Regions from separate parts of the Vibrio sp. 1F263 genome, predicted to be linked through region 1. Evidence: predicted binding sites of a transcription regulator. Region 1 holds the regulator's gene; each other region holds the start of a gene.
The links. The regulator CRP, encoded in region 1, controls carbon source genes, mostly activating them, when cyclic AMP is high. The targets are predictions, from matches to a motif close to TGTGANNNNNNTCACA.

Region 1 (7,702 bases):
AAGGCCTATTGCTAGGTGCTGCACTTAATGAAGCATGGCAAGGTCGTGCTCGTGATGTATTAGTAGCAGCAGGCGAACAAGGCTTGATGGTACTGGTTGCGGGTGCAAACGTGGTTCGTTTCACGCCATCACTGGTTATCACTACACAAGAAATTGAAGAAGGTTTATCAAAACTAGACAAAGCAATCGCTACGCTAGTTTAGCCTGAGCGGCGTCATAGGAATGATCGCCATTAGAGCGATCCCATGACGTACTGCTAAAGGCCCAAGATTCTCGTTTTGGGCCTGTTTTGCATCTGGAGGGAATATTGATGCTAGTTGTTCGCCCAATAAAATTATCTGATTACGATGCGTTGCATACCTGCGCGGTTGAGTCTGGTCACGGATTCACATCTCTTCCGGTTAACGAAGAACTGTTAACCAACCGAATTACTCATTCTGAATACAGCTTTGCTAAACAAGACGTGACTGAACCTGGTGATGAAGGCTACCTAATGGTTGGCTTTGATACCGAAACCGGAGAAGTCGCAGGTACTACGGGTATCGAAGCCTCAATTGGCTGGGATGTTCCGTTTTACTCTTACCACATCAGCAAAGTGGTTCACTCATCGCAGAAGCTTGGCGTGAATAACGTCGTGAAGCTACTGACTTTCGGCAATAACTACACCGGATGCAGTGAGATCTGCACACTGTTCTTGCGCCCGGCTTTCCGTGGTGGATTGAATGGTCGTTTGATGTCTAAGTGTCGCTTCTTGATCATGTCAGAGCACCCAGAGCGTTTCTCGAAAACGATTTTTGCTGAGATGCGTGGTGTATCGGATGCGGAAGGTAACTCTCCTTTCTGGCAGTGGCTGCAAGAGCATTTCTTCTCGATTGATTTTACGCTCGCCGATTACCTAACGGGTATTGGTAAGAAAGGCTTCATTGCTGACCTAATGCCGAAGTTACCTATCTATGTGAACTTGCTGAGCAAAGAAGCTCAGGCGGTGATTGGAGAGGTTCATGACAATACGCGCCCTGCACTTAAGTTGCTGGAGCGTGAAGGTTTCACCAACCGTGGCTATGTCGATATCTTTGATGGGGGCCCAACGGTTGAGTGTGATCTAAGAAATATCGAATCAGTGCGTCATGCGATTCGAGCTCAAGTGACAATTGCAGAGCATTCAAGCTCTAAAGACTTCCTAATTGGTAATACCTCGTTTGAGAACTTCCGCGCAGTAGCTGCGAAAGGCGCGTATGACCAAGCTAGCGACACAGTGATTTTATCATCTGAAGTAGCAAGCGCTCTTGAAGTAAAAGAAGGCGAATTCGTTCGCATGTTGGCTCAATAAGAGCGGCGATTATCTGTCGAAGATTTTAAGGATAGAAGTATGACTCAGTGGATAGCAGGACAGTGGGTGGCAGGTCAAGGCGACGCCATGACATCAGTAAGCCCATACAATAATGAAGTCGTGTGGCAAGGCGATAGTGCAACACCAGCACAGGTTGAATCTGCAGTAGCAGCGGCGCGTGACGCTTTCTTAGTTTGGAAACAATTGAGCTTTGCAGAGCGTGAAGCGATCGTATTGAACTTTGCTGAGAAGGTAAAAGAGAACAGCGAAGAAATTGCACAGATTATTGCAAAAGAGACGGGTAAGCCGATTTGGGAAACTCGCACTGAAGCGGGTGCGATGGCGGGTAAAATCGCTATCTCTATTCGTGCTTACCACGAACGTACGGGTGAAGCTTCACGTGAAGCCGCAGGCAACCAAATCGTATTGCGTCATCGCCCATTAGGCGTAATGGCGGTATTTGGTCCTTATAACTTCCCAGGTCATCTGCCTAACGGTCATATTGTTCCGGCACTGCTATCGGGTAATACCGTGGTATTTAAGCCGTCAGAGCAGACACCTTGGACGGGTGAGTTTGCGATGAAACTGTGGCAAGAAGCAGGCCTTCCAGCTGGCGTGATTAACCTAGTGCAAGGCGCTAAAGAAACTGGTATCGCACTGGCTGATGCTAAAGGTCTTGATGGCGTGTTATTCACGGGCAGTGCTAATACCGGTCATATCCTTCACCGTCAGTTCGCAGGTCAACCGGGCAAGATGTTGGCGCTAGAGATGGGCGGCAACAACCCTATGGTGATCACTGACCAATTTGGTGATGCTGACGCGACGGTTTACACCATTATTCAATCGGCTTTCATCAGTGCGGGTCAACGTTGTACGTGTGCGCGTCGCTTGTATGTGCCTGTTGGAGAAAAGGGCGATCAACTGCTCGATAAGCTTGTTGCGGCTACCTTGAAGATTCGTGTTGATCAGCCATTCGCTGAGCCAGCACCCTTCATGGGCCCACAAATCTCTGAAGCGGCGGCTAAGTTCATTTTGGACGCGCAAGCTAATCTGCAATCGTTAGGTGGTGTAAGCCTAGTCGAAGCCAAAGCGGGCGAAGCGGCGTTTGTTTCTCCGGGTATTATCGATGCAACCAACATTGCTGAACTGCCAGATGAAGAGTACTTCGGCCCATTGCTGCAAGTGGTTCGCTACCAATCGCTAGAGCAAGCCGTTGAACTGGCTAATGACACGCGCTTTGGTTTGTCTGCAGGCCTAGTTTCAACCGACGATTCCGAATGGGAATACTTCGTTGACCATATCCGTGCGGGTATTGTTAACCGTAATCGCCAGCTAACAGGTGCAAGTGGTGATGCACCATTTGGTGGCCCGGGTGCTTCAGGCAACCTACGCCCAAGTGCTTACTATGCGGCTGACTACTGTGCTTACCCAATGGCGTCAATGGAAGGTGGTGAAACTCAACTGCCAACTACGTTTAGCCCAGGTATTGAGCTGTAGTTTTGGTTCTTAAGCTTTAACTTGATGAATCATAAGCTTATGAGCTCTAGGTTCATGAGTAACAGATTCATTGATTGATTGTGTAATAAGGAAGCGGTGTTATCGCTTCCTATTTTCACCCACGTCCGACACCTAGATTGGGCGCTAGATAATAATAGAACAAGTATGTCACAGGCTGATGGCTGCTGACTCTATGTCCAGCCTCTCCCTTTCTAATCCAAATTACTAGCTTGCTAGAACCTCTGACAAGGAGTCACCATGACGCCCGATCTACTCTTTAAATCACTATGGAATGATTACATTCACAGGCTTTGTCCATCGGCTGAGAAAGTACATCACTTGCTGAAAGAAGACGAAGCCCTGATTAATGATCATATTGCACTGCGTACTTTTAATGTTGCACCGCTGGGGATTGAAACACTGGCCAAGCCTTTCCTTGAGTTAGGTTACAAGGCATGTGGCGATTACTTGTTTGAGAGCAAGAAGCTAGTGGCTAAGCATTACGAGCATCCAGATCCAAAACAACCAAAAGTGTTCATTAGTGAGTTGAAGGTCGAAGAGTGTTCAAGCGACTTACAACAGATCGTTGCTAAGTTGGTTGGGCAAGTAGACGCAAGCAAGCTTCAGGGTCATGAATTCTTGTTTGGTGGTCGTCTTTGGGGTTTGAGCTTCGCAGATTTCCAAGTGCTAGCAAAAGAGAGTGAATACGCTTCTTGGCTCGCAGCTCATGGTTACGGTGCAAACCACTTTACGGTGAGTGTGAACCAGTTAAATAAGTTCGATGAAGTGCAGGCCGTGAATGACTATCTGAATGAGTCGGGATTCACTATCAATGCGTCAGGTGGTGAGGTGAAAGGCTCTCCAGAGGTCTTATTAGAGCAATCATCAACTATGGCAGACAAAGTCCCAGTTTCATTTGTTGAAGGCAATGAGATGATTCCTGGAGGCTTTTATGAGTTTGCTAAGCGTTATGTGATGGCCAATGGTGAGCTTTATACCGGATTTGTCGCGGCTTCAGCTGACAAGATCTTTGAAAGCACCAACGGTTAAAGAAAGATACGAGTACGGGCTTTGCCCTAGAGGTGCGGGTACGCTTCGCTTCGAGATACTTTAGAATAGTGAAGTCCGATTTCTAACTTTGCTTCCCGCATCTGTTCTTTAGACCTTTAGAAAACAAAAAAGCCACCAAATTCGCATTTGGTGGCTTTCAAATTTTTGGCTCAGTTAATCGAGATTAACGAGTGCCGTATACCACGATGGTCTTACCGTGTGCAGAAATTAGGTTCTGCTCTTCTAGCATCTTCAAGATACGACCTACGGTCTCACGAGAACAACCAACAATCTGGCCAATCTCTTGACGAGTGATCTTGATTTGCATGCCGTCAGGGTGAGTCATTGCATCTGGCTGTTTTGCTAGGTTTAGTAGCGTTTGAGCGATACGACCTGTTACGTCAAGGAACGCTAAGTCACCAACCTTTTGGCTAGTTACTTGTAGACGGTTTGCCATTTGCGCTGAAAGACGCATTAGAATATCTGGGTTCACTTGGATAAGTTGACGGAATTTCTTGAAAGAAATCTCAGCTACTTCACAAGGAGATTTTGCACGAACCCATGCAGTACGCTCTTGGTCTTCTTCGAACAAGCCAAGCTCACCGATGAAGTCGCCTTGGTTTAGGTAAGAAAGAATCATTTCCTTACCTTCTTCGTCTTTGATAAGAACTGCCACAGAACCTTTAACGATGTAGTACAAGGTTTCTGCCTTTTCACCAGCATGAATCAAAGTACTTTTTGAAGGGTACTTATGAATATGACAGTGTGAAAGGAACCACTCTAATGTTGGATCGGTTTGGGGTTTACCTAGAACCATAATATCTTACTTCCTCTGCAGGGTATGCTTGCCGCTTTCCATATTTTAGCTAAGCCTGAATTGACCTAGCTAGGATAAGAGCACTCGTTGAGTGCTGCAAGCTATCTTGTGTTTCGTTTAAGAATAGTATCCTTTTTCAGGTACTATTTCTTGATTTTAATCGTGACCAAGCTACGATTTTTTACGCAAAATTGTGCACATGATCACGGTATGAAAAGTAATCAACCAGAATGTTGTTTTGTTAGCCTATTTTCCCGGTTTCTATAAGTTGTTGCAGGATCGGCCTTACAATGAGCTCCATAGCAAAACTCATCTTGCCTCCTGGCACCACAAGCGTGTTATGACGTGACATAAATGAGCCATCAATCATAGCCAACAGGTAAGGGAAATCGACGTTTTTGATGCCGCGCAAACGTATAACCACGAAGCTTTCGTCTAAACTTGGGATCCCTTTTGCATTCAGTGGATTTGATGTATCTACGGTAGGGACACGCTGAAAGTTGATATGAGTACGCGAAAACTGCGGGGTAATGTAGTTAAGGTAATCATCCATTGAGCGAACAATAGAATCCATCACCGCTTCGCGAGAGTGACCACGATCGCGTGTGTCACGAACGAATTTCTGGATCCACTCCAAGTTTACGATAGGTACCATGCCGATAAGCAGATCGACGTGTTGAGAAACATTGATGTCACCATCGACTACGCCACCGTGAAGACCTTCGTAGAACATCACATCCGAGTTTTCAGGGATCTCTTGCCATGGCGTAAAGGTGCCGGGCATTTGATTGTAAGGCACGGCTTCATCGAAGGTATGCAGATAGCTACGGACTTTTCCCGTGCCTTCATTGCCGTATTGACGGAAGAAATCTTCTAATGCACCAAAATCGTTAGCTTGTGGACCAAAGTAGCTGATGTGCTTACCTTGCTCGCGCGCCTTACGGATCTCGACATCCATCTCTGGTCGAGTGAAGCGATGGAAACTATCCCCTTCAACCCAAGCTGCCTTCACGTCCATCATATTGAACATTTTTCGGAAGGCTTCTGAGGTAGTGGTGGTGCCGGCTCCAGATGAACCCGTCACCGCAATAATTGGATGTTTAGCGGACATGACAACCCTTGTCTTTTGAGTAACTTACTTGTTAGCAATCGTTTACCACTATAACACGGCTCCTTTATGAGCGCAGCTTAGAAGCGTTTTGTGACTTGAATATCAACTGTTTCATGCAGTTCAGAAAACACGATACTCACTTCTCCTGAGGCTAATTGATGTTTCACTTGGTCAATTTTGTTTTGCAGTGAAACTTCTACGTCACCATAGTCCGTACCTTCACGCAGTACGAATTCTTTGATGAGGTTTTCCAGTGTCTCTGGCGCAATGTCTTGCCACGGGATGATCATAAATACTTCTCTCTTTTATGTTCATGGGTAGGTTTATTGTTGTAGAAATGAGTGAGCTTAGTAATATTTTAACTGTTATTTACTAAGGCTCGTCATTATGCCGAATCTTGTAGACTTTCATAGTAGGCGGGTAATGCTTCTTCTAACCAAAATCTTGGCTTGAGTGTGCTGCCGGTAATGAACCCCACATGACCGCCTTTTTGAAACAGTCGATAATCGATGTTATCAGGCAGAACGAACTTTGGAATCACATCATCGGTCATGAAAGGATCGTCCTTGGCATGAATGATCTGAGTTGGTAGTTTGATCTTCTTGAGTTTAGGTAGTGCGGAGCATTGTGCATAATAATCTTGGGCATTTTTGAACCCATGCAGAGGCGCCGTGATTTGTTCATCAAACTCATACAGTTTGGTGATCTTCTTAATGGTTTCCGCTGTGACACCAAGCTTTTCCTGTAGCAGGCTAACTTTTTTCAAGGCGTTTGATTTTAGAGAGTTGAGTAGATACTTCTTATAGAGTTTGGAGAAGCCCTGCTCAATGCGACTAGAACAACAAGCCAAGTCAAATGGAGCAGATACTATGGTCGCCGCCGACAGCAATGGGTCGTCGGCATACTCAGCCAAATAATTCGCCAGCATGTTACCACCCAAAGAGATACCAACTGCAACTTTGGGGTTGTTGGGGAACTGCGCGTGCAGATGCCTTAGGAAAAAGCGCGCATCTTCGACTTCACCTGAATGGTATGCACGAGCCAAGCGATTTGGTTTTCCGCTGCAACCTCTAAAGTGCATCATCACTGATAGCCAACCATCTTTAGCAAATGCATTCATCAGCCCGTTGGCGTAAGGGCTCTCAAAGCTCCCTTCTAATCCGTGGAATAGAACGAATATTGGCTTGTTACTTTTATCATCATTGCTTGGCGTGTCACCGTCTGGCGATTCACTCCATGCAAGGTCTAGGAAATCGCCGTCGGGAGTTTCTAAGGTCTGCCATTGAGGAGCAAACAACGCCTGCTTTCTAATAAATCTTGGCACTAAGGTTTGTAAATGTGGATTCGATAGGCCAGCGGCAGCGGTAAATATTGTCATAAAAACAGTCCATGCTTCTTTTATGGGCTTTGATAAAGTGTTGAGCTTTTAGCGAAACGCCCACGTTTTTATTTGAGCTTGGTTGATTCTTAGCATAAGCGCAAGGGTTTCACTGATATGATCGACCAAAACAGGTGATGGGTAACTGGTTGAATAATATCAAGGTTGGGCGTATTAAAGACTCCCCCAAATGTGTTTTAGTCAGCATGCGATCATGGTAGCGAGAGAGCGCAGTTAAGCTTGGAGCTTGATTGAATAAAAGGAAAAGGAAATGCGTTAGGGCTGTGGTGCTGGTTCAGAAAAAGCGTCGTAGAGATTTTCCGCCCCTAATAAACGACAGTACTGTAAAGCGAGCGGTGATTGTTGGTTCGCAGTAAGTTGAAGAGACTTAATGCAGTCGACGAGATCGGATTGCTGTTGTTTCTCAAGCTGTAGCTCAAATTGTAAGGCTTCACGGTAGAGTGAATCAACAACGTGTGCTTTGAGGTGTTTACGCAGCTCTCGATAACTATGAAGCAA
Region 2 (7,702 bases), on a different contig from region 1:
TCGCCGCGCTGGAACTCGCCAGCTGCTTTAACGAAACCTGCAAACAATGGGTGACCATCGCGAGGTGTTGAAGTGAACTCTGGGTGGAATTGAGCAGCAACGAACCATGGATGGTTCGGGTTCTCAATAACTTCAACCAGTTTCTTGTCCGCAGATAGACCCGATACTTTTAGGCCCGCTTTTTCAATTTGTGGACGAAGATTGTTGTTCACTTCGTAACGGTGACGATGACGTTCATGGATCGTCGCGCTACCGTATAATTCGTAAGCTTTTGTCTCTTTCGCTAGGTGACAAAGCTGTGAACCAAGACGCATTGTGCCGCCAAGGTCAGATGTTTCTGTACGCTCTTCAACTTTACCTTCGCCATCAGTCCACTCAGTGATAAGACCAACAACTGGGTACTTAGTTTCAGTACAGAATTCAGAAGAGTGTGCCCCTTCCATTTTCGCAACGTTACGAGCGTACTCGATAAGTGCTACTTGCATACCTAGACAGATACCTAAGTAAGGTACTTTGTTTTCACGAGCGTATTGAGCAGCAAGAATCTTACCTTCAACACCACGATCACCAAAGCCACCAGGAACTAGGATTGCATCTAGGCCTTCTAAAACTTCTACGCCACGAGACTCAACGTCTTGTGAATCTACGTATTTAATATTAACGCTTAGGCGATTTTTCAAGCCCGCGTGTTTTAGCGCTTCATTTACTGATTTGTATGCGTCTGGTAGTTCAATGTACTTACCAACCATACCAATCGTCACTTCACCCGTTGGGTTAGCTTCTTCGTAAATTACTTGTTCCCATTCAGACAGGTCTGCTTCTGGAGCTGTGATGCCGAAACGCTTACATACAAGTTCATCAGTGCCTTGAGCTTTAATAAGCTGAGGGATCTTGTAGATAGAGTCAACATCGCGCATAGAAATAACTGCATTTTCTTGCACATTACAGAACAGAGCAATTTTCTTACGCTCGTTCGAAGGAATGTTGCGGTCTGAACGACAAACTAGAATGTCTGGCTGAATACCAATAGACAGCAGCTCTTTTACAGAGTGTTGCGTTGGCTTAGTTTTCACTTCGCCCGCAGCTGCTAGGTATGGCACTAGAGTAAGGTGCATGAACATTGCGCGTTCACGGCCTAGCTCTACTGCTAGCTGACGAATCGCTTCCATGAATGGTAGAGATTCGATATCACCAACCGTACCACCAACTTCAACTAGCGCGATATCGTGGCCAGCTGCGCCAGAAATTACACGTTCTTTGATAGAGTTAGTGATGTGCGGGATAACCTGAATAGTTGCACCTAGGTAATCACCGCGACGCTCTTTAGCGAGTACGTCTGAGTAAACACGACCTGCAGTGAAGTTGTTACGCTTAGTCATCTTGGTGCGAATGAATCGCTCGTAGTGACCAAGGTCAAGGTCAGTTTCAGCGCCATCTTCCGTAACGAACACTTCACCGTGTTGAGTCGGGCTCATTGTGCCTGGATCAACGTTGATGTAAGGGTCAAGCTTCATCATAGTCACTTTAAGACCACGAGCTTCTAAAATAGCCGCAAGAGATGCTGCTGCAATACCTTTACCTAGAGAGGATACAACCCCGCCAGTAACAAAAATGTAATTTGTCGTCATGTTTAACCTGAAATTGGTTGAATGAGGGAAATGGATTACTTCTGGACGGGATGAAAATATACCAGAAGCCCCTTATCGCCACAACGTGAAATCTATCACACTGCTATTTTTTATTTTTTGCTTCAAATCAATTCATGATAAAAGCTTTGATGATCTTTTCTCCGCCACTTTGACTTCATCCCATATGGAATCAAGCTGTTGTAGAGAAAAGTCGGTCAAAATTTTATCTTGCTGACGAACTTTTTGTTCCACACCTTTAAAGCGGCGTGAAAATTTCAGATTGGCTTTATTGAGAGCCGTTTCTGGATTTTTACCCAAATGTCGCACTAAATTGACGGTAGCAAACAACAAATCACCCAGTTCTTCTTCAACTAAATCTTCGTTTGGCGTTACTTGAAGCGCTTCTTCTAGCACCTCATCAACTTCCTCTAAAACCTTATCAGCGACCGGGCCGATAGAGTCCCAATCAAAGCCAAATTTCGCGACTTGCTTTTGAATCTTTGTAGCACGCGAAAGTGCAGGTAGAGAGTTTGGTATTGAGTCTAGAATACTTTCTTGAGTTTTGCCTGCCTGTGCTTTCTCTTTGGCTTTTTCAGCTTCCCAGTTGGCATTAATTTCTTCATCACTGGCAAACTCTGTATCAGAAAATACGTGTGGATGACGGCGCGTCAGCTTCTCATTGATACCGTCGACCACATCAGAGAACTCAAACAAGCCCTGCTCTTTCGCCAATTGGCTATAGAAGATCACCTGAAACAACAGGTCACCCAACTCTTCTTGTAAGTTTGGCCAATCTTTATTGTGAATCGCGTCCACCACCTCATAGGTCTCTTCGATCGTATGCGGCACAATGGTTTCAAAATTTTGTTTTAAATCCCAAGGACAGCCACCCTCAGGATCGCGCAGCTTAGTCATGATCTGTTCAAGTTGTTCAATCGGGTGATTCATCGTTTTCTTCCTATTCACTGTCTTTGATTTTTAAATTTAAAACTTCACTAAAACTAAAAAAGGTGAGCAGCCAAAACCACTCACCTTTCTATTTTTTCGGTCATCCTCAAGAGCGAAGAATGAGCGAGTTGGGGATCTCAAATCGCTTGGCGAGATTCCCTATCACGTTCGTCCCTCACTGTAGGGAATGACGACTATCTTTGTTTTACTAAGTAATTGGCTCTTCTAACAAGGCAACAAACTTACGAGACTTCTGAGCATAGCTTGCCTATGTGATGAAGCGAGTATAGTGCAGTTAACACAGTTAGAAGGCCAAGTACGACGTAAAAACTAGCCTAGGCGTTTTACGCTCATAACATCTTTGATCTGTTCTACTCGGCTTGTCACTCGACTCAGAATTTCAATATTGGTCACTTCCAAATCGAAATCCATCACCGACAGCTGACGTTTATAGTCAATACGGCTCTTCATTGTCGTCACACTGACTTTTTCGTTCAAGAACAGGGATGTGATGTCTTTCAACAAGCCGGTACGTTCTAGCGCCTCTACACGCAGTGTTAAGATATACGAGCCTACAAAACCATCTCCCCACACCGTATCGATGATACGTTCAGGGGCATGTAGGTTAAGTTCACTTAACTGCTCACAATCGCTGCGGTGTACTGAGATACCACGCCCTTGAGTAATGTAACCTTTGATCACATCCCCCGGGATAGGCTGACAACAACGAGCCAAGTGGGTCATTAGGTTATCAACACCTTCAACAACGACAGCATCCTTTTTCGGACGGCTCTGATGCGCTGGCTTATTGTCAGACTCAAGCAACTTCTCGAGTGCTTTCTTATCTTCTTCTTCAGCCGTCGGCTTATTGACCAGAGCATTGATGTGATTAACCACTTGGTTAATACGCAAATCACCGCTACCAATACCTGCATACAATTCATCAGGTGTATTGACGTTGAATCGTTTCAGCGCATATTGCTCAGCATCTTTCAGTGTTGCGCCGACTCTGCCTAGCTCGACTTCTAGGATGTCTCGTCCAGCTTCGAGATTTTTCTCACGACTCTGAGCGCGGAACCAAGCGTTAATTTTTGCTCGAGCTCGACTTGAATGAACAAAACCTGTGGTCGGATTTAACCAATCACGTGATGGATTCGGTTCTTTTTGAGTAATGATCTCAACTTGATCGCCCATCGCCAACTTATGAGTAAACGGAACGATTCGACCTGCGACTTTGGCACCGATACAACGGTGTCCAACCATCGAGTGAATGTGGTAAGCAAAATCCAACGGCGTTGCACCCATTGGTAAATCGACCACATCACCGCGTGGTGTAAAGGCATAGACTCGGTCATCAAAGACTTGGCTACGTACTTCATCCAGCATTTCGCCAGAATCCGACATCTCTTCTTGCCAGTCGATAAGCTTACGCAACCACGTGATTTTCTCATCGTAGCCACTGCGTACACCGCTAGAAGCACCTTCTTTGTACTTCCAGTGCGCAGCCACACCTAACTCAGAGTCTTCGTGCATTTGCTTGGTACGGATCTGAATTTCGATGGTCTTGCCTTCAGGGCCAAGAACTACGGTATGAATTGATTGGTAACCATTGGGCTTAGGATTCGCCACATAGTCATCAAATTCACTTGGAAGATGTTTATATTTGGTGTGAACCACACCTAGACCGGCATAACAGTCTTGCAGTTGGTCGGCAATAATACGTACCGCACGCACGTCAAAAAGCTCATCAAACTCTAAGCCCTTTTTCTGCATTTTACGCCAGATGCTGTAGATGTGTTTGGGACGACCGCTGACTTCAGCATTGATGCTTGAACGGTTCATTTCTGATGTTAGGTCATCAACAAAGTCAGTGATGTATTGTTCGCGCACGATACGACGCTCTGACAGCTGTTTGGCAATCTGCTTGTAGGTATCTGGTTGTTGATAGCGGAAAGCGTAATCTTCAATTTCCCACTTTAGCTGACCAATGCCTAAACGGTTTGCAAGAGGCGCATAGATGTTAGCACACTCTTTCGCTGCCGCACGGCGAACAGCATCAGGGGCCTTTTTTACCTCGATGAGGTTGCAAATTCGTTCTGCTAGCTTGATGACGACGCAGCGGAAATCATCGACCATGGCCAGTAACATTCGACGAACGTTATCTACTTGTCCCGAGGCAGCACTGCCTTCAAGGGTAACGTTGAGCTGGCCCAAAGCTGCCATTTCTTCAACGCCATCAATTAACTTTACGGTTTCTTTACCGTAGCTTTCTTCAAACGCTTCACGTCCAAAAACGCCGCTTGAAACAACGGGGAAAAGTTGCGCTGCAATTAAAGTGGCACGGTCCATCGACAACGTAACCAAGATTTCGATCATCTCACGTCCACGCCAAAGCAGGAGCGACGCTTGCTCGTGATCTTTTAATAGCTCTTCACAGTGACGATAAACTTTGGTCAGTTTATTCGAGGTTTTTACGTCTTGATTCAGTGACGCAATCCAACTTTCTAGCTCAAACTGTTCGCTTGGGTTTAAATGTGCGCTTCGTACCGCAACCATCATGCCTTCCTAGTTATTATGTTTTATACCCAATTCAATATGACTAACTGATTCCAAGTTAGTTCGACTCATATTGATATCAGCGCAGGCTTCCCTGCGCCTTTGTGATTCATTTTTAAGCCTTATTTAAGGGCTTCTAAGCCTTGATAAAGAGAGCCATCGATTCTAGATGACTGGTATGGGGAAACATATCCAACATACCAAGTTTGGCTAATTGATAGCCTTGTTTTTCTAAACTCTCAGAATCTCTCGCTAGAGTAGCAGGATTACACGAAACATAAACCACACGCTTCGCTCCTAACGCTGAAATTTGATCAACGATCCCACTCGCTCCAGCACGTGCCGGGTCAAGCAATACTTTATCGAATTTCTCTTTTGCCCAAGGCTGTGAAGATAAGTCTTCTTCAAGGTTAGCTTGGTAAAATTCCGTATTGCTTAACTGGTTTAACGCTGCATTAGATGTGGCTTGCTGAACCATTTCATCAACGCCTTCTACACCAACCACAAACGCCGATTGTTGCGCGATAGGCAGACTGAAGTTGCCTAAACCACAAAACAGGTCAAGCACACGCTCATCCGCTTGAGGCTCTAACCACTCAATCGCTTGAGCAACCATCTGTTGGTTCACTTTCTGGTTAACTTGTATAAAGTGGTTTGGCTCAAAAGGTAAGGTTACACCGGTTTCACTATAGCTTGGCGAATCACCCACCAAACGAACCAACTTATCGGTTTCTGGCATCGAGTACAGCGTTGCACCTTCTTCTTTCGCGAGCGTCATCAACGCTTGCTCATCTTTTTCAACCAAAGGTTTAAGGTGACGCAGCACCATAACAAGGCCAGTATCACCCAACACCAATTCAACATGTCCTAAAGACGTAAGGCTACTGAAAGTGTTCAGTAAACTTTTCAGTTTTGGCAGCAATACATTAAGGCGAGGGTCAAGCACCGCGCAGTCGGTGATGTTTTCAATCTGTTTACTTTGTTTCTTACGGAAACCAAACTGAAGCTGCTGTGTCTTCTTATCAACAAATAGACTGATACGCGCGCGACGACGATAACCGGTTTCATCACCGACAATCGGCTGGGCGACTTCGGTGTTAGCCGTTTGGTATTTGCTCATCAGGTGCGTCAAAGATTGTGATTTATGCTCAACCTGAGATGAGTAACCGAGATGTTGAAGATGACAGCCACCACACTGATTAAAGTGCTTACAGAATGGCTTTAAACGCAGCTCACTCGGTTGAAGTAATTTGATGAGTTTTGCTCGCGAAAACTTACTTTTGCTCTCAGTAAGTTGAATAACCACCTTCTCACCGGGCAATGCGCCATCAATGAAAACGGGTTTGTTCTTCTGATAAGCGATGCCAGCGCCATTGTGATCCATTCGTTCAACCAAAACCGATTGATGCTTGGTCTCGAGTTGAGTTTTCTTTTTTGGTTGGAAAAAACGTGCCATTGCTTGTGCCTAATGTATCTTTTAATAAGTAATTGGTATCCAGGACTCACTATTCTGTCTTGGAATCATTGTCGAACGTCACGGCTTTGATTAAGCTTACCGTTCACTTAACCGCCATTGTGTGCGTTATTTTCCCATATCCAGACCTCGATGTAATTAAAGAACATGACCAGATATGGCTTAAGAGCCCGTGTAATTACCTTAACTCTAGCTCCAACCCTAATTATTGGGCTGCTATTGAGTGCATTTTTCTCATTTAACCGCTATCAAGACCTTGAGGGTCAAGTGGTTAACACTGGTACTAGCATCATTGAACCACTAGCGATTGCGAGTGAGTCTGGCATGAAGCTCGAAAGTCGAGAGTCTGTTCGTCAGCTGATTAGCTATGCTCATCGAAAAAATTCTAAGCTGGTGCGCAGTATTGCGGTGTTTGATGAATGTCATGAGTTGTTTGTAACGTCAAACTTCCATCCTGATTTTGAAAGCCTGACCTATCCGAAAGATAAACCGATTCCGCATTTAAGCTCATCGAACCTGCTCGATAACACGCTGATTCTTAGGACACCCATCATCGCTGAGGGACAATACATCAACTCAGCTAATGGCCAGTCTCAAGCGAACCAAGCGATCGGTTATATTGCGATAGAGTTAGACTTGTCGTCACTTCGATTGCAGCAATATCAAGAAGTGTTCTCTGCCTTCTTGGTGCTGATCCTTGGTCTTGGACTTTCTGGGGTATTTGCCTTCCGCTTGATGCACGATGTAACCCAACCGATCACACACATGAAAAACATGGTCGATCGAATTCGTCGTGGCCACTTAGATGTGCGTATCGAAGGCAAAATGCATGGTGAGCTTGATTCACTGAAAAACGGTATCAACGCGATGGCGGTCTCGCTATCAGAATATCACGTCGAGATGCAGCACAGCATCGACCAAGCAACATCTGATCTGCGTGAAACCCTAGAGCAATTAGAGATTCAAAACGTTGAGTTAGACATTGCGAAAAAACGAGCTCAAGAAGCCGCTCGTGTTAAATCCGAGTTCTTGGCGAATATGTCTCATGAGCTTAGAACACCACTCAATGGTGTGATTGGCTTTACTCGTCAGATGC
Region 3 (7,702 bases), on a different contig from region 1:
ATAACTCTGCTTCGCCTTCTTTAAAAAGCCTGCGTGTTGGTCAACGCCGGTGTAAGATTGAATGCGATAGATGCTGTCGAGCAGTTCAAACAGCTCGCCATAGCCACAACCCAAATCTAAAATACTCTTCTTTTCGAAGTCAGCCGAACGAGCAATCACTTCAAAGCGACACAATTGGCTCTCTTCGCTAGTCCACCCTAAAGCTTTAGCCTTGTCGCCATTCGAGCGGTTAGCCTGCTTTCGATGATAGCGATACACTTTCCAACGATCGAGCCAGTGCATTCAAACAAATCTCACTTCAATGAACATAAGTACGCCTCAATAAACTTAGACGTCAGAATTTGAAGAAAAGAGTCCACCAATCTTATAACCGACCGCATAGCAAACCACGGCGACAGTCACAAACACCAAAGCTGAGAAGACATAAGCCACCGATGCAGCAACGCCAGTGCCCCATACTACGCTAAACACTAAACCGAGATACGCTTCTTGCGGCCACTGATAGAGAGGAAACTGAGTACCACCAGCAATAAGATAAACCATCGCAAACAAGCCAATGAAGGTAGTAATAAGACCGATAAGAACGCGCATGTTCATAGAGAGACCCTTGATAAATTTGAGCTTGGTTGCCGTATTCTTAGTCGGAACGGAATATTCTTATTCGAAACCGAGTGTTCTTAATAGAAACCGGATTTTCTTAATTGAAGCCGAATGCTATTAATCGCAACCTAATGATATTCAAGTATATCGGATAAAACAGGCTTGCTCTATTACTCTTCCGAGTGAGCCTTATACACCGCATAGCAATAAAAGTGGTGGTTCAAAATCTGAATCAACTTAACGAGCAGGCACAAAAAAGCGGACACCCTTCTCACGTTAAATCCGCAAGAAAGGTGCCCGCTTCAACTGAATTTAGGCGCTTTAACTAAATTTAGGCGCTTGAACTGAATCTCGCTTAAAGCAGGATGAAGATACCCGCTAAACACGCACTCATTAGGTTTGCAAGCGTACCAGCAGCGACTGCTTTCAAGCCTAAGTTTGCCACTTCAGCACGACGCTCTGGTGCCATAACACCGATTGAACCCAGCTGAATAGCAATAGAACCAATGTTAGCAAAACCACATAGAGCAAAAGTGACGATGACTTGGCTATGTTCAGATAACAGCGCTTTGTTTTCAACGAAGTCGATGAAAGCAACAAACTCGTTCATTACGATCTTCTGACCAATGTAAGAACCCGCCATCAATACTTCATCACTCGGGATACCGATCAGCCATGCTAGTGGTGAGAACAGGTAACCAAAGATAGCTTGCAGCGTAATACCCGCAAAACCAAACGTCTCACCTAAGCTTTCTAGGCCAGTGTTCACCATCGCAATCACACTCACGAATGCAATCAACATAGTACCGACAGCCACCGCGACTTTCATACCGTTCATCGCGCCGCTTGCCAGTGCATCGATCACGTTGCTTTGGTCAGCTTTATCGAGTTCGATATGGTCGTAGTCACTTGGTGTACTGCGCTCTGGAACGATGATCTTCGCCATTAACAGACTACCTGGAGCTGCCATGAAACTTGCTGCGATAAGGTATTTAAGTTCAACACCTAAACCAGCATAACCACCAAGCACACTGCCCGCTACGGACGCCATACCACCTGCCATTACAGCAAACAGTTCCGAACGAGTCATAGACTTTAAAAACGGACGAATAAGAAGAGGAGACTCACCCTGAGAAAGGAAGATATTACCTGTTGCTACCAAGGATTCAGCTTTACTGGTGCCCAGCAGTTTTTGCACCGCTCCACCCAAGATTTGAATCACTTTTTGCATGATGCCGAGGTAGTAAAGTGCAGAAATCAGAGCACTGAAGAAGATAATGATTGGAAGTACGCGTATCGCGAAAATGAAACCTTCAGTTGCAAGGTCGCCGAAAAGGAATGCGATACCAGCGTCTGCAAAACCAAGCAGGCTAGAAACGCCATTACTTAGGCTTGTTAGCGCCAATTGTCCCCAAGGGAAATATAACACCAAAGCCGCGAAGCCGATTTGAAGTAATAGTGCACGAGAGACTGTTTTCCAGTTAATCGAAGAACGACTTTCAGATAGCAGGTACGCACAAGCAATCAGTGCAAGAACACCGACAAAACCAAATAGAATATTCATAATGTGTCCTAGTAATCCTTAAAGAGTGAACATGAGCCAAACGAATGACATCAAAGGAATAGGACAAAGAACCGCAAGCAAAACGCTACGCGATGAAGGAGCTAACAGGGTTAGCGAATGTAACAACGAGTTGTTCATGTAAAAATCACCTTATACAAGCAGTGGAACGTAGCTGGTCCGGTCCGTGGGGTCATTCACATATCCATGTGACGGCTTGTATTGGCTAAGCACCGGCTTAAAACCGGAAAAGAAGTATAAACAGTTAAGTGAGACTTTCATCACATTTTTCAACGCAAACGATCGCGCGGTCAAGGATTAAACAAAACGCAGTGTTTATCGTCATTTTTAACTTATCAGTCAAAAAGAACGTCGAGGCAGGAAGTTTAAAATAAAAAGCCACAAAGTGTGGCTTTCTAAAGGATATTATCGAAATGGGCAAAATTAATTAAGCAATGCACTTTTCACTTCAACGTCTTGGAAGATCTCTTCGAAACGTTGTTTATAGATAAGCTGCATTTCATTAATGATCACACCACCATCTGGCACATCGTTCTCGCCTTGGAAATTTTTGCTCAGCAGTTTCTTACCTACTTCGTCGTAAATAATCACATTTACGTTGTACCAAGAGTTATCCGTAAACGCATGGAAATCATATTTCCATTCATTCAAGACGAACATCATCGATTTATTGTCGAACGCTTTCATCTGCTCAGCGACTTTAGTGATGTCTTCGTTTGGTGTCGTCTCGACTGAGTCCACCGTCACTTGCTGCTTCTTTAAGCCCGCAACAAGTCTATCCGTCAAAAACTGAGACATCGGCTGTTGTGTCGCCGTGTTGTGTGAATAAGGAATACCGAGAGAACTACGGATAATGCCCTCAAACTTTGGCTCTTTATCTTGGTCTAAAACGTATGGGCGTTTATCAATCACTGCAATAGTCAGTGCTTTTTCTTGAGGTACGACACTCAATTGTGGCGCACTCTGTTCTGGAGTTAATACTGTTGCACAACCTGAAAGCCCTAGCGTGATTGTGGCAAGGAGCAAACTGACGAGTTTTGTCATTAGATTTACCTATCTTATTGTTTTGAAGATGGTGTTCTAACAAAAATTGTCTTACTCAGTAAACATTCATTAAATCAATAATTTATACAATTCTTATTTATATAAATTGGCTCACATATCAGGTTGGTTTTATTGAGTAATTACCCAATAAAACTTTAAGCAGCAGGCGTTGTAAATGAAGATCATGAAATGAATGTGATATGTTCAACCTATGTAGAGAGCTGCGTAACCTCTCGGTTAATTCTGTGTGATTATTACCACTTTTCTGTGTTCTCCCTCATTTACTATGACTTCAAGATTCATCTTAAGTTTAGATGCGTATATACTTTGTATTATCTCACCCATTCATTATCTATAAAACGAGACGAGCTGATTAGATATAACTGCCATTGAGACTAAGAGAGGAAACACGTGAAGAAAATGGAAGCTCCGCACGACATGAACAATGGAGCTAGATTCAAAACAAATAGACACGGCTATGTGACAGTAGTTGAGTATTATAATACCTATACTGTTATTGTTGCGTTTGAAAACACCGGAAATATCCGCGCTATCAGTGCGGCGAAATTACGTACAGGTCAGTTAACCGATCGCTCTGTCGCACCTGAATCAATTATGATTGGTGAAAAGGTTGAATCCGTTAAGCATGGCATATTAACTATTACCCAAGTTGAATCTGAAAATATTGTGGTTCTGACCAATATCAATAATGAAGAAATTAGAATGTTATTGCCTGCCGTACAGAAAATGAAAGATAAAACCGAAGAAATAGATGGTGAAAATGTTACCTCGCCAAAACCGACTTCTCTTAGCCAACTAACTAAAAGAAATAAAAAGACCAAAGACGTTAATAGCATGCTTAAGAAAATGCTTACCGACTACGGTCGATACGATTAATTCTCTATTTTCTTCAACAGACCCTCTATATATTTACATTCCAATAGACAAATACATTCCCCCCAACCTTTCTCAATAGATACGTTGCATATTCGTGTGAAAAGTTAAATTTGATCAAAGTCTCACTCTGGATTTTTACCACACACAAGCGAGACCTCCGTCACAATCTCATTTTAGCTTTGTGATGGAGATCTTATTGGAATCTCAATATTTCCATTACTATGCTCCCACACAATAAGAGAACGCAGTTTCTCAACCCCTAAAATCCAATTGAGACAAATATTATGAAAAAGATTCTTGTAGTTTGCGGTAACGGCCTTGGTACTTCACTAATGATGGAAATGGCAGTGAAAGAAGTGGCTAAAAAAATCGGTTTCGAAGCGGAAGTTGATCACGAAGATCTGTCATCAGCTGCATCAAGCAACGCGGATATTTGGGTAGCAGCGACAGACGTTGCAAACCAACTGAAAGAAGGCGGAAAAGAGAACATAATCAGCCTTAAAAATATTTTTGACAAAGCATCAATCGAAGAACAACTAAAAACTTTCATGTAAGGTCAAAATTATGCAGAACTTTTTCGAATTCATGCTCGGCTTATTAAAAGAGCCAGCAATCATGGTAGGCTTAATTGCTTTCATTGGCCTTGTTGCACAGAAAGCTGATATTTCCACCATTCTAAAAGGCACAATTAAAACCGTAATGGGTTTCCTAATTTTAGGTTTTGGTGCTGGCGCTCTTGTTGGCGCACTAAATAACTTCTCAGTTGTATTTACTGAAGCATTCGGCGTAAGTGGTGTTATTCCAAATAACGAAGCAATTGTTGCATTAGCACAAGAAGCATTCGGTTATGAAATGGCTCTAATTATGTTCTTCGCATTCGTTGTGAATATTTTATTGGCTCGTATTACTCCTTTAAAATATATTTTCTTAACGGGTCACCACACAATGTTCATGTCTATGCTAGTAGCGGTAATTCTGTCTACAGCAAACATTGAAGGCACAGTTCTAGTCGCAATCGGCTCTATCATTGTGGGTACATTAATGGTTGTGATGCCAGCGCTAGGCCAAAAGTACACTGAAAAAGTGATGGGTACTGATCAACTGGCTATTGGTCACTTCTCGACACTGTCTTACATCGTGTCTGGCTTCATTGGTAGCAAATTCGGTGACACATCAAAATCAACAGAAGACATCCAAGTTCCTAAAAGCTTAATGTTCCTGCGTGATACGCCAGTAGCCGTAGCAACAACAATGGCTATCTTCTTCATGCTTGCGTCTATTATTGCGGGCGGCGAGTTTGTAGAAACAGTATCAAGCGGTCAAAACTGGGTTGTATTTACCTTCATGCAATCTCTAATCTTTGCTGGTGGTGTTTACATCGTATTGCAAGGTGTGAAGATGCTAATTGCTGAAATCGTTCCTGCATTTAAAGGTATCTCTGACAAACTAGTACCAGGAGCAAAACCTGCTCTAGACTGCCCTATGGTATTCCCAGTAGCACCAAACGCGGTACTAATCGGTTTCCTTTGTTCTTTCGCGGCAGGCCTACTAGCAATGGCAGTTCAAGGTGCACTTGGGTGGACAATCATTGTAGCGGGTGTGGTTCCACACTTCTTCGTAGGTGGTGCGGCAGGTGTTTACGGTAACGCTACTGGCGGTCTACGTGGTGCAATTCTAGGTTCATTCACGCAAGGTCTGTGTATCTCTTTCCTACCAATGCTACTACTTCCAGTACTAGGTGGTCTTGGGCTTGAAGCGACAACATTTGCTGACTTCGACTTCGGTGTTGTTGGTCTGATTCTAGGATGGATTGTTTCATGAGCCTATTCGATTTAATCGGTAACCAAGGCGTTATCATCAACTCTGAAGAGAACCTAACGGTTGATGCTGCGATTGATTTAACCTGTTCAACACTGTTAGCAAGCAAGAAAATTGAAGCAAGCTATGTTGAAGCTATCAAGCAAAAGCACAAAGACATCGGCGCGTACTATGTTCTAGCACCAAAGATTGCGATGCCTCATGCTCGTCCTGAAGATGGTGTGAACGAAGCATCACTGCAGGTGACAGTATTCAAAAAAGGTGTTGATTTAGAGTCGGAAGACAACGGTGACGTTTACCTTTCAATCACTCTGGCAGCGATGGACTCAGATAGCCATATCCATACTATTATGGCGCTATCAGAGTTGTTCCAAAATGATGATGACATTGATGCCATTATCGCAGCGGAAACAGATCAAGCGATCATCGAGATCTTAAAGCGATACTAGTTACGCTAAAAGCTGTTACTCCCGAGAAAAACTATCAGACCGAGCCCTGCTCGGTCTTTTTTTTACACGTTTCAAGTGACGATGCACCAGATTGACAAAGAGACGCCCGCCGAAGAGCTTTTCAACTCAGTACTTACCAACTGAGAGCTTCTCAACTAAAAGCATCTCAACTCAATAGTCGACAGACAAGAGCCCCTGGCTCCCTTAATGCATCCACGTTATAGCTAAGTACACGTCCGGCAGACAGCGCATGATAACGACGACATTCGTTACCAAAAGCGTCATATTGAATCGCCAAAAGATCATCTTGCTCTACGCTTTGTAAAAGCTCGACCTGAGGCAACACAAAGCCACCAATATCAGCGCGGATAGACACCACATTATTGCCCTCTATCCAATCTATACTCGGCAGTGGCTTTTTGTCTCTTAAACCTTCAGCATCAAGCATCTCGTAGTAAGAAAGAATATTGAAAACACCATCTACGGCTCGTTGAATCATGTCAGGTTGAGTAAATTTCCCCATCCCTACTTCCACTGTAATGCTCGGAATTCCACTTCGATTCCAGACCGTTTCAAGAATACCCGGATCGCCGGGATCATTAAGAACACAATCGGGCAGCATTAACCTCGCCATCTCCAAGCATTGCTTTACTCGGTAATCAGCAAACACATAAAGTGGATACACCGCACCACGAGTTTGGGTATGTAGATCAACAGCAAATGTCGCGTTGTGTTTGAGTAAGCGATCCCACAGAGATGCGACGAATCGCTCCGCGGCTAAGCCGTGTGCATCCCCCGGAAAGAGTCGATTAAGGTTGGCAGGGCAAGAGCCCGGATCCGAAGAGATAAAATCGCGGCTGTGGTTAAGCAAGCCAGACAAATTCACAGTTGGTACAACTGTCACCGTGCCTTTTAATGTTTTGCCTACTAAATCTCGGATAATTTGCTGAGCAGCCAACACACCGTTTAGCTCATCACCGTGAATCCCGGCAGTGATCATCAACTTCGGGCCGTCTTGACTGCCTTTGAAAACAGAAACCGGCATGTTTTTAGGTTGCCCTAACCCATCACTGGTTACTTGAAACCAAAACTGATGCTCTCCAATCGGTAAGTCTTCAACATTTAAGGCGCCAATAACCTGCCTACCTTGTAAAACATCGCCTAAGTACTCTGTTTTCATCCAACGTCTCCATCTTGTTGAGCAAAATTTATTCTTTTCTAAGTTTTGGCATCATAGAGGATATCTTAATCAGTACAAACAGTTAATAAGATGAAGAAGCTCTAACCTCACCATAAGGTTCACCCATATCAT
Region 4 (7,702 bases), on a different contig from region 1:
CTTCCATTTCTACGCCGACAATGCCGTACTTGTCCATGACTTCGAACATTTCAGGATCTGGCGTGTAGAACAACTCAGCCGAGAATAGGTTGCCGACTTTGACGTTTACACCACGCGCTTTTGCCGCATCTTCTGCCGCACGCACCATTTTGTAATCCGCAATAGCCGCGAAGTCATGACCTTTAAAGCGAATACGATTCACTTTTGAGTCGGTACACGCACCCATGCCGATAACCACATCGCGTACTTTGATATCTTCGCTCACTGCACCACAACTGCCGACACGAATGATCTTTTTCACACCAAAGTCTTTGATCAGCTCAGTCGCGTAAATAGAACAAGATGGAATGCCCATACCATGCCCCATTACCGAAACCTTACGGCCTTTGTAAGTCCCCGTGTAACCAAACATGTTACGAACATCGCACACTTGAACCACTTCTTCTAGGAAGGTTTCAGCGATGTATTTTGCACGTAGCGGATCGCCGGGCATTAGAACTACGTCAGCGAAATCACCCATTTCAGCATTAATATGTGGAGTAGCCATTGAAAATATCCTTAATCTCAAAACAAAAAAGAAGAGAGAGGTTTCCCTCTCTCTTCGTTAACTATTATAGAAAGCTTGTACCGTGTCCCATTGGCGATGTGCCAAAGTAAGACGCTAAGCTTTGACCGATATCAGCGAAGGTATCGCGACGGCCTAAAGAGCCAGCAGGAACCTTGTTTCCGTAAACAATCACAGGGATATGTTCACGAGTATGGTCAGTACCTGGCCATGTCGGATCACAACCGTGGTCAGCAGTTAGGATAAGTACATCATCTTCTTTCATCATATCGATGATTTCATTGATACGGCCATCGAAGTACTCAAGTGCCGCTGCGTAACCTGCAACATCACGGCGGTGACCGTAAGCTGAGTCGAAATCAACGAAGTTAGTGAACACGATAGTGTTGTCGCCCGCTTCAGTGATCGCTTCTTTAGTTGCTTCAAATAGCGCAGGAATACCTGTTGCTTTCGTTTTCTGAGTAATACCACAACCTGCGTAGATATCAGAGATCTTACCGATTGAGTGAACGTTACCGCCCTTCTCATCAACCAACTTCTGAAGAACTGTCGCCGCTGGCGGCTCAACAGAAAGGTCACGACGGTTACCAGTACGTTCGAACTGACCTTTACCTGCGCCAATAAACGGACGAGCGATAACACGACCAATATTGTAGTCAGCTAGCTCTTCACGAGCAATCTGACAAAGATCTAATAGGTTTTGTAGGCCGAATGTCTCTTCATGACATGCGATCTGGAAAACAGAGTCTGCAGAAGTGTAGAAGATTGGCAAGCCACTCTTCATGTGTTCTTCACCTAGGTTATCTAGGATTTCTGTACCCGATGAGTGGCAGTTACCTAAGAAGTCAGATAGACCAGCACGCTCAAGGATGCGATCCGTCAGTTCTTTTGGAAAGCTGTTCTCTTTGTCGGTGAAGTAGCCCCAGTCAAACAATACCGGCACACCTGCGATTTCCCAGTGACCTGATGGCGTGTCTTTACCAGAAGACAGCTCTGCAGCGTGACCGTACGCGCCAATGATCTCAGCGTCTGCATCCATACCAGGAGCAAAGCGACCTGTAGACTCTTTGTGAGCCTTAGCTAAACCTAGCTTAGACAGGTTTGGCAGCGTTAGTGGACCTTTACGATCCGCGTTATCTGCAAGGCCTTGATCACAATGGTCAGCAATGTGACCCATTGTATCCGAACCTACATCGCCGAATGTGTCAGCATCCGCTGTTTCACCGATACCGAATGAATCTAAAACTAAAATAAATGCTCTTTTCATTTTCTTCACCAACTTATTGCTCTTTGCACCAGAACTCTGTTTATCGGTATACACGAGGTATACCGATACCTGTTATTTACACGTCTTCAGAACGAATCTGACGGTAAACATCTGGCGTTGCTGTATATTCTCCACCCACAGTGATTGCATTTTGTAATGCCGTCGCAGCTTCTTGCCACTGTTGTTCATTGCGAGCATGAATCATTGCTAATGGTTTATCGTCGCTTGCTACTTCGCCAAGGCGAATGAAGCTATCAAAACCGACTGCGTAATCAATGCTGTCTGTTGCTACGCGGCGACCACCGCCCATACCAACGACAGCCATACCAATTGCACGCGTATCCATCGCTGATACTACACCGCTTTCGAGGGCGTACACTGGTTTAACAATTTCTGCTTTTTCTAGGTAGTTATCGTAGTTCGCTACGAAATCTACTGGACCACCAAGGCCCGCTACCATTTTACCGAAGCACTCTGCTGCTTTACCGTTATCCAGTACTGCCATCAGTTTTTCACGCGCTTCATCTGAATCTTTTGCTAGGTTACCCAACACCAACATTTCCGCACACGACGCTAGCGTGATTTCCAACAAACGTGGATTACGGTATTCGCCTGTTAGGAATTGAACCGCTTCACGGACTTCAACTGCGTTACCCGCTGAAGAAGCCAGAACTTGGTTCATGTCCGTTAGGATTGCTGTTGTTTTAGTGCCTGCACCGTTTGCTACTGCAACGATAGATTTTGCTAACTCTTCAGAGGCTTCATACGTTGGCATGAATGCGCCTGAACCGACTTTTACGTCCATCACTAGAGAATCAAGACCAGCGGCCAGTTTCTTAGATAGGATTGAAGCGGTGATCAGTGAGATGTTGTCTACTGTTGCTGTGATATCACGAGTTGCGTAAACACGCTTGTCAGCAGGAGCTAGATCGCCTGTTTGACCGATGATCGCCACGCCAGCTTCTTTGGTTACGGCACCAAACACATCGTTGGTTGGTGTAATGTTGTAACCAGGGATAGATTCTAGCTTGTCTAGCGTACCACCAGTGTGGCCTAAACCACGACCAGAGATCATTGGAACGAAACCGCCACATGCTGCCACCATAGGGCCAAGCATCAAAGAAGTTACGTCGCCAACACCACCAGTAGAGTGTTTATCAACGATTGGGCCATCAAAGTTCATGTGGCTCCAGTCAATCACCATGCCCGAATCACGCATTGCACACGTCAGTGCGATACGTTCTGGCATCGTCATTTCATTAAAAAAGATAGCCATTGCGAATGCGGCAATTTGGCCTTCAGAAACGGTATTTTTAGCCACGCCTTGAATGAAGAAGTTAATTTCTTCAGTCGTTAGGACTTCACCATCACGTTTTCTGCGAATAATTTCTTGAGGTAGATACATTAGTGCCTCCCAAACTCTAGTGAGTATGGTGTGTAGGGAAAGAGGTAATATGGAGTGACTTAACACCACTCCATCAAACAGACTTTATTGTTATACCCGATAGGGAAATTAGTATGCTGCTGGATCTGCAGTTTCGTCTGTCACTTCTAATGTATTAAGAAGGTTAGTTAGTAGGCTTGAAGCACCAAAACGGTAGTGCATGTTGTCTGCCCACTCAGCGCCTAGTAGCTCATCAGCCATCGCTAGGTAAGCTTGAGCATCTTCAGCTGTACGTACGCCACCAGCTGGTTTGAAACCCACTGTTTTAGCTACGCCCATGTCACGAATAACTTCAAGCATCATGCGTGCGAACTCAGGAGTCGCGTTTACTGGCACTTTACCGGTTGAAGTCTTGATGAAATCTGCGCCCGCTTCGATACAGATTTGAGAAGCTTTCTTGATCAGTGCTTCTTCTTTAAGCTCACCAGTTTCGATGATCACTTTAAGCGTGATGTCACCACAAGCGGCTTTACATTGCTTAACTAGCTCAAAGCCAACTTCTTCGTTGCCAGCAATAAGAGCACGGTATGGGAATACTACGTCAACTTCGTCTGCGCCGTACGCTACCGCTGCTTTCGTTTCTGCAACAGCAATTTCGATGTCGTCATTACCATGAGGGAAGTTAGTTACAGTCGCGATGCGTACTTCTGGAGTACCTTGCTCACGCAACGCCTTCTTAGCGGCTGGGATGAAGCGAGGGTAAATACAGATTGCAGCGGTGTTACCAACTGCAGTCTTCGCGTCATGACAAAGCGCCACTACTTTTTCAGTAGTATCGTCGTCATTTAGCGTAGTTAGGTCCATAAGTTTAAGTGCACGTAGAGCTGCTGCTTTTAAATCGCTCATTTCTATCTCCGATCAATATATTCAAATAGTTAACTACTTCACCATCCATCCAGTATAGATGGATATTTTAGTAATGCTCAGTAGTCACAAATGAACGGACTTGGTTCCCTGAAGACTTGATAACTTTCGCTACCAATTGCAATCCTTGTCACCGCACAGTACCAGTTTGGTCTATGGCACAACAAATCAGTCATGTTGTGTCTAACATCTATAGTGTATTGCTAATATAGCGTATTGCTAAGTTTGGCTTAATCCCAGAAGAATAACGTTCGAGCTAATCTCAATGTTACTTTCTTGCCAGCAGAGACATCCTATCCCTTTAGCTAATACATTATAGGTATCCATCAATAAATTGTAGTGCTCCTTAGAACGCAAACGGTTTGTATCTCAAAAAAACATTCTAGACCCATTTTCGACTCCAAGCATTCACTCATGCTAATGCTCAAAATCACTAGGCCCAAAAACAAAAAAGCCCCGCAGCAATTTCTTGCTACGGGGCGATATTATTATGGCGTCTATATATCGATTTCTAACTGATTAGAAAGATAAGAAGAAGCCAGCAATTGTTGCTGCCATCAGGTTAGATAGAGTACCAGCTACAACCGCTTTAACACCCATACGTGCGATGTCGTGACGACGGTTTGGAGCAATACCACCTAGACCACCTAGAAGAATCGCAATTGAAGAAAGGTTTGCGAAACCACATAGAGCGAACGAGATAATTGCTTGAGTCTTAACAGACATTACTTGACCAGTCGCTTCAACGATTTGAGCGTTTTCACCGATGTATGGTACGAAGTTTAGGTATGCAACAAATTCGTTAACAACTGTCTTCTGACCAATGAAAGAACCAGCAATAGTTGCTTCTTCCCATGGAACACCAATGATGAATGCTAACGGTGCGAAGATCCAACCTAGAAGAAGTTCTAGAGTTAGGTTTTCCATACCGAACCAACCACCGATGCCACCTAGGATACCGTTGATAAGAGCGATTAGACCGATGAATGCTAGTAGCATTGCACCAACGTTAAGTGCTAGTTGTAGACCAACTGACGCACCGCCAGCAGCTGCATCGATAACGTTAGCAGGCTTGTCGTCGCCACCGTCGATGTCTGAACCTAGGTTCTCGTCAACTTCATCAGTTTCAGGCTTGATGATTTTAGCGAATAGTAGACCACCAGGTGCTGCCATGAATGACGCTGCTACTAGGTACTCTAGAGGTACACCCATAGATGCGTAACCCGCTAGTACACCACCAGCAACAGACGCTAAACCACCACACATTACTGCGAATAGTTCAGAGTTAGTCATTTTAGGAACAAATGGACGAACAACTAGAGGCGCTTCCGTTTGACCAACGAAGATGTTTGCAGCTGCAGACATAGACTCGGCGCGAGAAGTACCTAGAGCTTTCTGAAGACCACCACCAAGAACCTTGATTACAACTTGCATCGCACCAATGTAGTAAAGTACAGAGATAAGAGCAGAGAAGAAGATTAGTGTTGGTAGAACTTGGAATGCAAAGATGAATCCGATACCGTCAACTGAGAAGTTAACAAGGCTACCAAATAGGAAGCCAGTACCATCTTTACCGTAGTCGATCACGTTTGCTACACCGGCAGAGAAACCTGCAAGTAGATCACGACCCCAAGGGATGTAAAGTACGAATGCACCAAGTGCGAATTGGATAGCGAAAGCGCCACCCACTGTTCTTAGATTAATTGCTTTGCGGTTGTCGGATAGTAGTACTGCGATTGCAATCAGTGCAACCATTCCGACGAGGCTCATAAACAGGCTCATAGTTTATGACTTCCTTATTAGTTATTTATTGGCGTGTTACAAAATGGGGCTATAAAGCGGAGGCAATTATACTCATGCGACCACTAATAAAGTAATGCCGTCCTCACACTTTCGTAGAAGATTCATGTACCATTCACACGTAAATGTGAGCCGAATCACAAGCCAAGTGCAATTTACGCAAACGATAAACAAAAACCTTCGATTTTATTCACATATACCGAATGCGCGATGGCTATTTTGCCAAATTTGCGCTGCAACCGATTGCTTCGGTTCTTTTCTAAGCAAAAATAGTTCATTTAAGATCGTAACTAAATGCTTGGAATGATTAATATTTCCTTGTTTTCCATGCATGGGCATATCCGGGGCATCCGTTTCTAATACCAGGCATTCAAGAGGCAGTTTTGAGATAGTGGTGCGTGTTTTTTGTGCTCTTGGGTAAGTAATCGTTCCACCGACGCCAATATAGAAACCAAGCTGAATCCACGCCAAAGCCTGCTGTTCGCTCCCTGAAAATCCATGGATCACGCCACCTAAAGTAAATTTATGCTGCTTTATTAGCTCAATAAGTCGGTTAAAAGACTTCCTTTCATGGATGATTAATGGCAGTTCAAATGCCTTCGCGAGTTCCATTTGTTGGATGAAAAAACTCTCTTGTTTCTCCCGTGCAACATCGACAAAAAAGTCGAGGCCACACTCTCCTATCGCAACACATTGGCTGTTTTTTGATGAGAGTAATTGGCGAAGCTCTGAGAATTGCTTGTCATTGGCTTGCTCTAAAAAATAAGGATGGAAACCTAAAGCGTAGTAAACATTAGGGTAAGATTGAGCGATTTCATCAAGCTTCCTCCAGTTACTTTGGCCAATAGAAGGGATGATTAACTTCTCGACTTGCCCCTGTTTCGCCTCTTTAACGTAACCTTCAATACCTTTATCAAGTGAAAAACCTTGCTCAAAGATGTCAAAGTCCGCATGGCAATGGGTGTCAAACAGCGGAAATTCACTTAATTCTGGTGTCATCTTCCCTACTCTCTGTTTGTTGTCCTTGAGGATCACGGCGATAAGCCACGCAGCTGCGCTTATTTTCAGGCGTTAAGCCAAGCTCTTCGCACCACTTATCGTATTTCTTAATCCAAGCTTTTATCCAACTGAACATACTTACCTTAAGCCTCTAACCTCAAAAGACACGAATAAAAAAACGCCTATTGCAGAACAATAGACGTTTTTGTTTAACTCGAATAGAGCGCAGAGTGATTAGTGCTCGCGCGTCGCTCGGAATTGAACTTCTGGGAAACGTTCAGAAGCTAGGTTCAAATTCACCATAGTCGGTGCGATGTAAGATAGGTTATCACCACCATCTAACGCTAGGTTAGCTTGGCTCTTACGTTTGAACTCTTCTAGTTTCTTAGCGTCATCACATTCAACCCAACGTGCAGTTGCAACGTTCACACCTTCGTAAATCGCTTCAACGTTGTATTCCGCTTTCAAGCGCGCTACAACCACATCAAACTGAAGTACACCAACTGCACCAACGATCAGATCGTTATTTTGCAAAGGACGGAATACTTGAACCGCGCCCTCTTCAGAAAGCTGAACCAAGCCTTTTAGAAGTTGCTTCTGCTTCAATGGATCGCGCAGACGAATACGACGGAATAGCTCAGGCGCAAAGTTAGGAATACCTGCGAACTTCAAGCTTTCGCCTTGAGTAAAGGTATCGCCAATCTGAATTGTGCCGTGGTTATGCAGACCAATGATGTCACCCGCGTATGCTTTTTCAGCACGA

Region 2: the regulator CRP is predicted to act here: its motif matches at 1,713-1,728, upstream of ACED25_RS10320 (CTP synthase).
Region 3: the regulator CRP is predicted to act here: its motif matches at 2,432-2,447, upstream of ACED25_RS03180 (NupC/NupG family nucleoside CNT transporter).
Region 4: the regulator CRP is predicted to act here: its motif matches at 6,067-6,082, upstream of ACED25_RS06875 (NupC/NupG family nucleoside CNT transporter).

What each region holds. Positions count from the first base shown of each region.
Region 1 is NZ_JBGONI010000011.1:14,801-22,502, reverse strand. It holds gene ACED25_RS09790 (aspartate aminotransferase family protein) at 1-203, shown strand, start outside; gene astA (arginine N-succinyltransferase) at 311-1,330, shown strand; gene astD (succinylglutamate-semialdehyde dehydrogenase) at 1,370-2,827, shown strand; gene ACED25_RS09775 (DUF1338 domain-containing protein) at 3,086-3,877, shown strand; gene crp (cAMP-activated global transcriptional regulator CRP) at 4,062-4,694, opposite strand; gene ACED25_RS09765 (phosphoribulokinase) at 4,936-5,805, opposite strand; gene ACED25_RS09760 (YheU family protein) at 5,883-6,095, opposite strand; gene ACED25_RS09755 (hydrolase) at 6,191-7,183, opposite strand; gene ACED25_RS09750 (TIGR02444 family protein) at 7,460-7,702, opposite strand, start outside.
Region 2 is NZ_JBGONI010000012.1:31,773-39,474, forward strand. It holds gene ACED25_RS10320 (CTP synthase) at 1-1,628, opposite strand, end outside; gene mazG (nucleoside triphosphate pyrophosphohydrolase) at 1,761-2,576, opposite strand; gene relA (GTP diphosphokinase) at 2,907-5,132, opposite strand; gene rlmD (23S rRNA (uracil(1939)-C(5))-methyltransferase RlmD) at 5,269-6,588, opposite strand; gene barA (two-component sensor histidine kinase BarA) at 6,754-7,702, shown strand, end outside.
Region 3 is NZ_JBGONI010000003.1:143,358-151,059, reverse strand. It holds gene ACED25_RS03190 (trans-aconitate 2-methyltransferase) at 1-282, opposite strand, end outside; gene ACED25_RS03185 (hypothetical protein) at 328-597, opposite strand; gene ACED25_RS03180 (NupC/NupG family nucleoside CNT transporter) at 956-2,164, opposite strand; gene ACED25_RS03175 (hypothetical protein) at 2,606-3,226, opposite strand; gene ACED25_RS03170 (hypothetical protein) at 3,647-4,123, shown strand; gene ACED25_RS03165 (PTS sugar transporter subunit IIB) at 4,408-4,677, shown strand; gene ACED25_RS03160 (PTS ascorbate transporter subunit IIC) at 4,688-5,944, shown strand; gene ACED25_RS03155 (PTS sugar transporter subunit IIA) at 5,941-6,390, shown strand; gene ACED25_RS03150 (succinylglutamate desuccinylase/aspartoacylase family protein) at 6,557-7,570, opposite strand.
Region 4 is NZ_JBGONI010000007.1:67,894-75,595, forward strand. It holds gene deoD (purine-nucleoside phosphorylase) at 1-547, opposite strand, end outside; gene ACED25_RS06860 (phosphopentomutase) at 612-1,832, opposite strand; gene deoA (thymidine phosphorylase) at 1,909-3,237, opposite strand; gene deoC (deoxyribose-phosphate aldolase) at 3,346-4,122, opposite strand; gene ACED25_RS06875 (NupC/NupG family nucleoside CNT transporter) at 4,660-5,922, opposite strand; gene ACED25_RS06880 (TatD family hydrolase) at 6,127-6,939, opposite strand; gene ACED25_RS06885 (DUF5363 family protein) at 6,920-7,075, opposite strand; gene prfC (peptide chain release factor 3) at 7,174-7,702, opposite strand, start outside.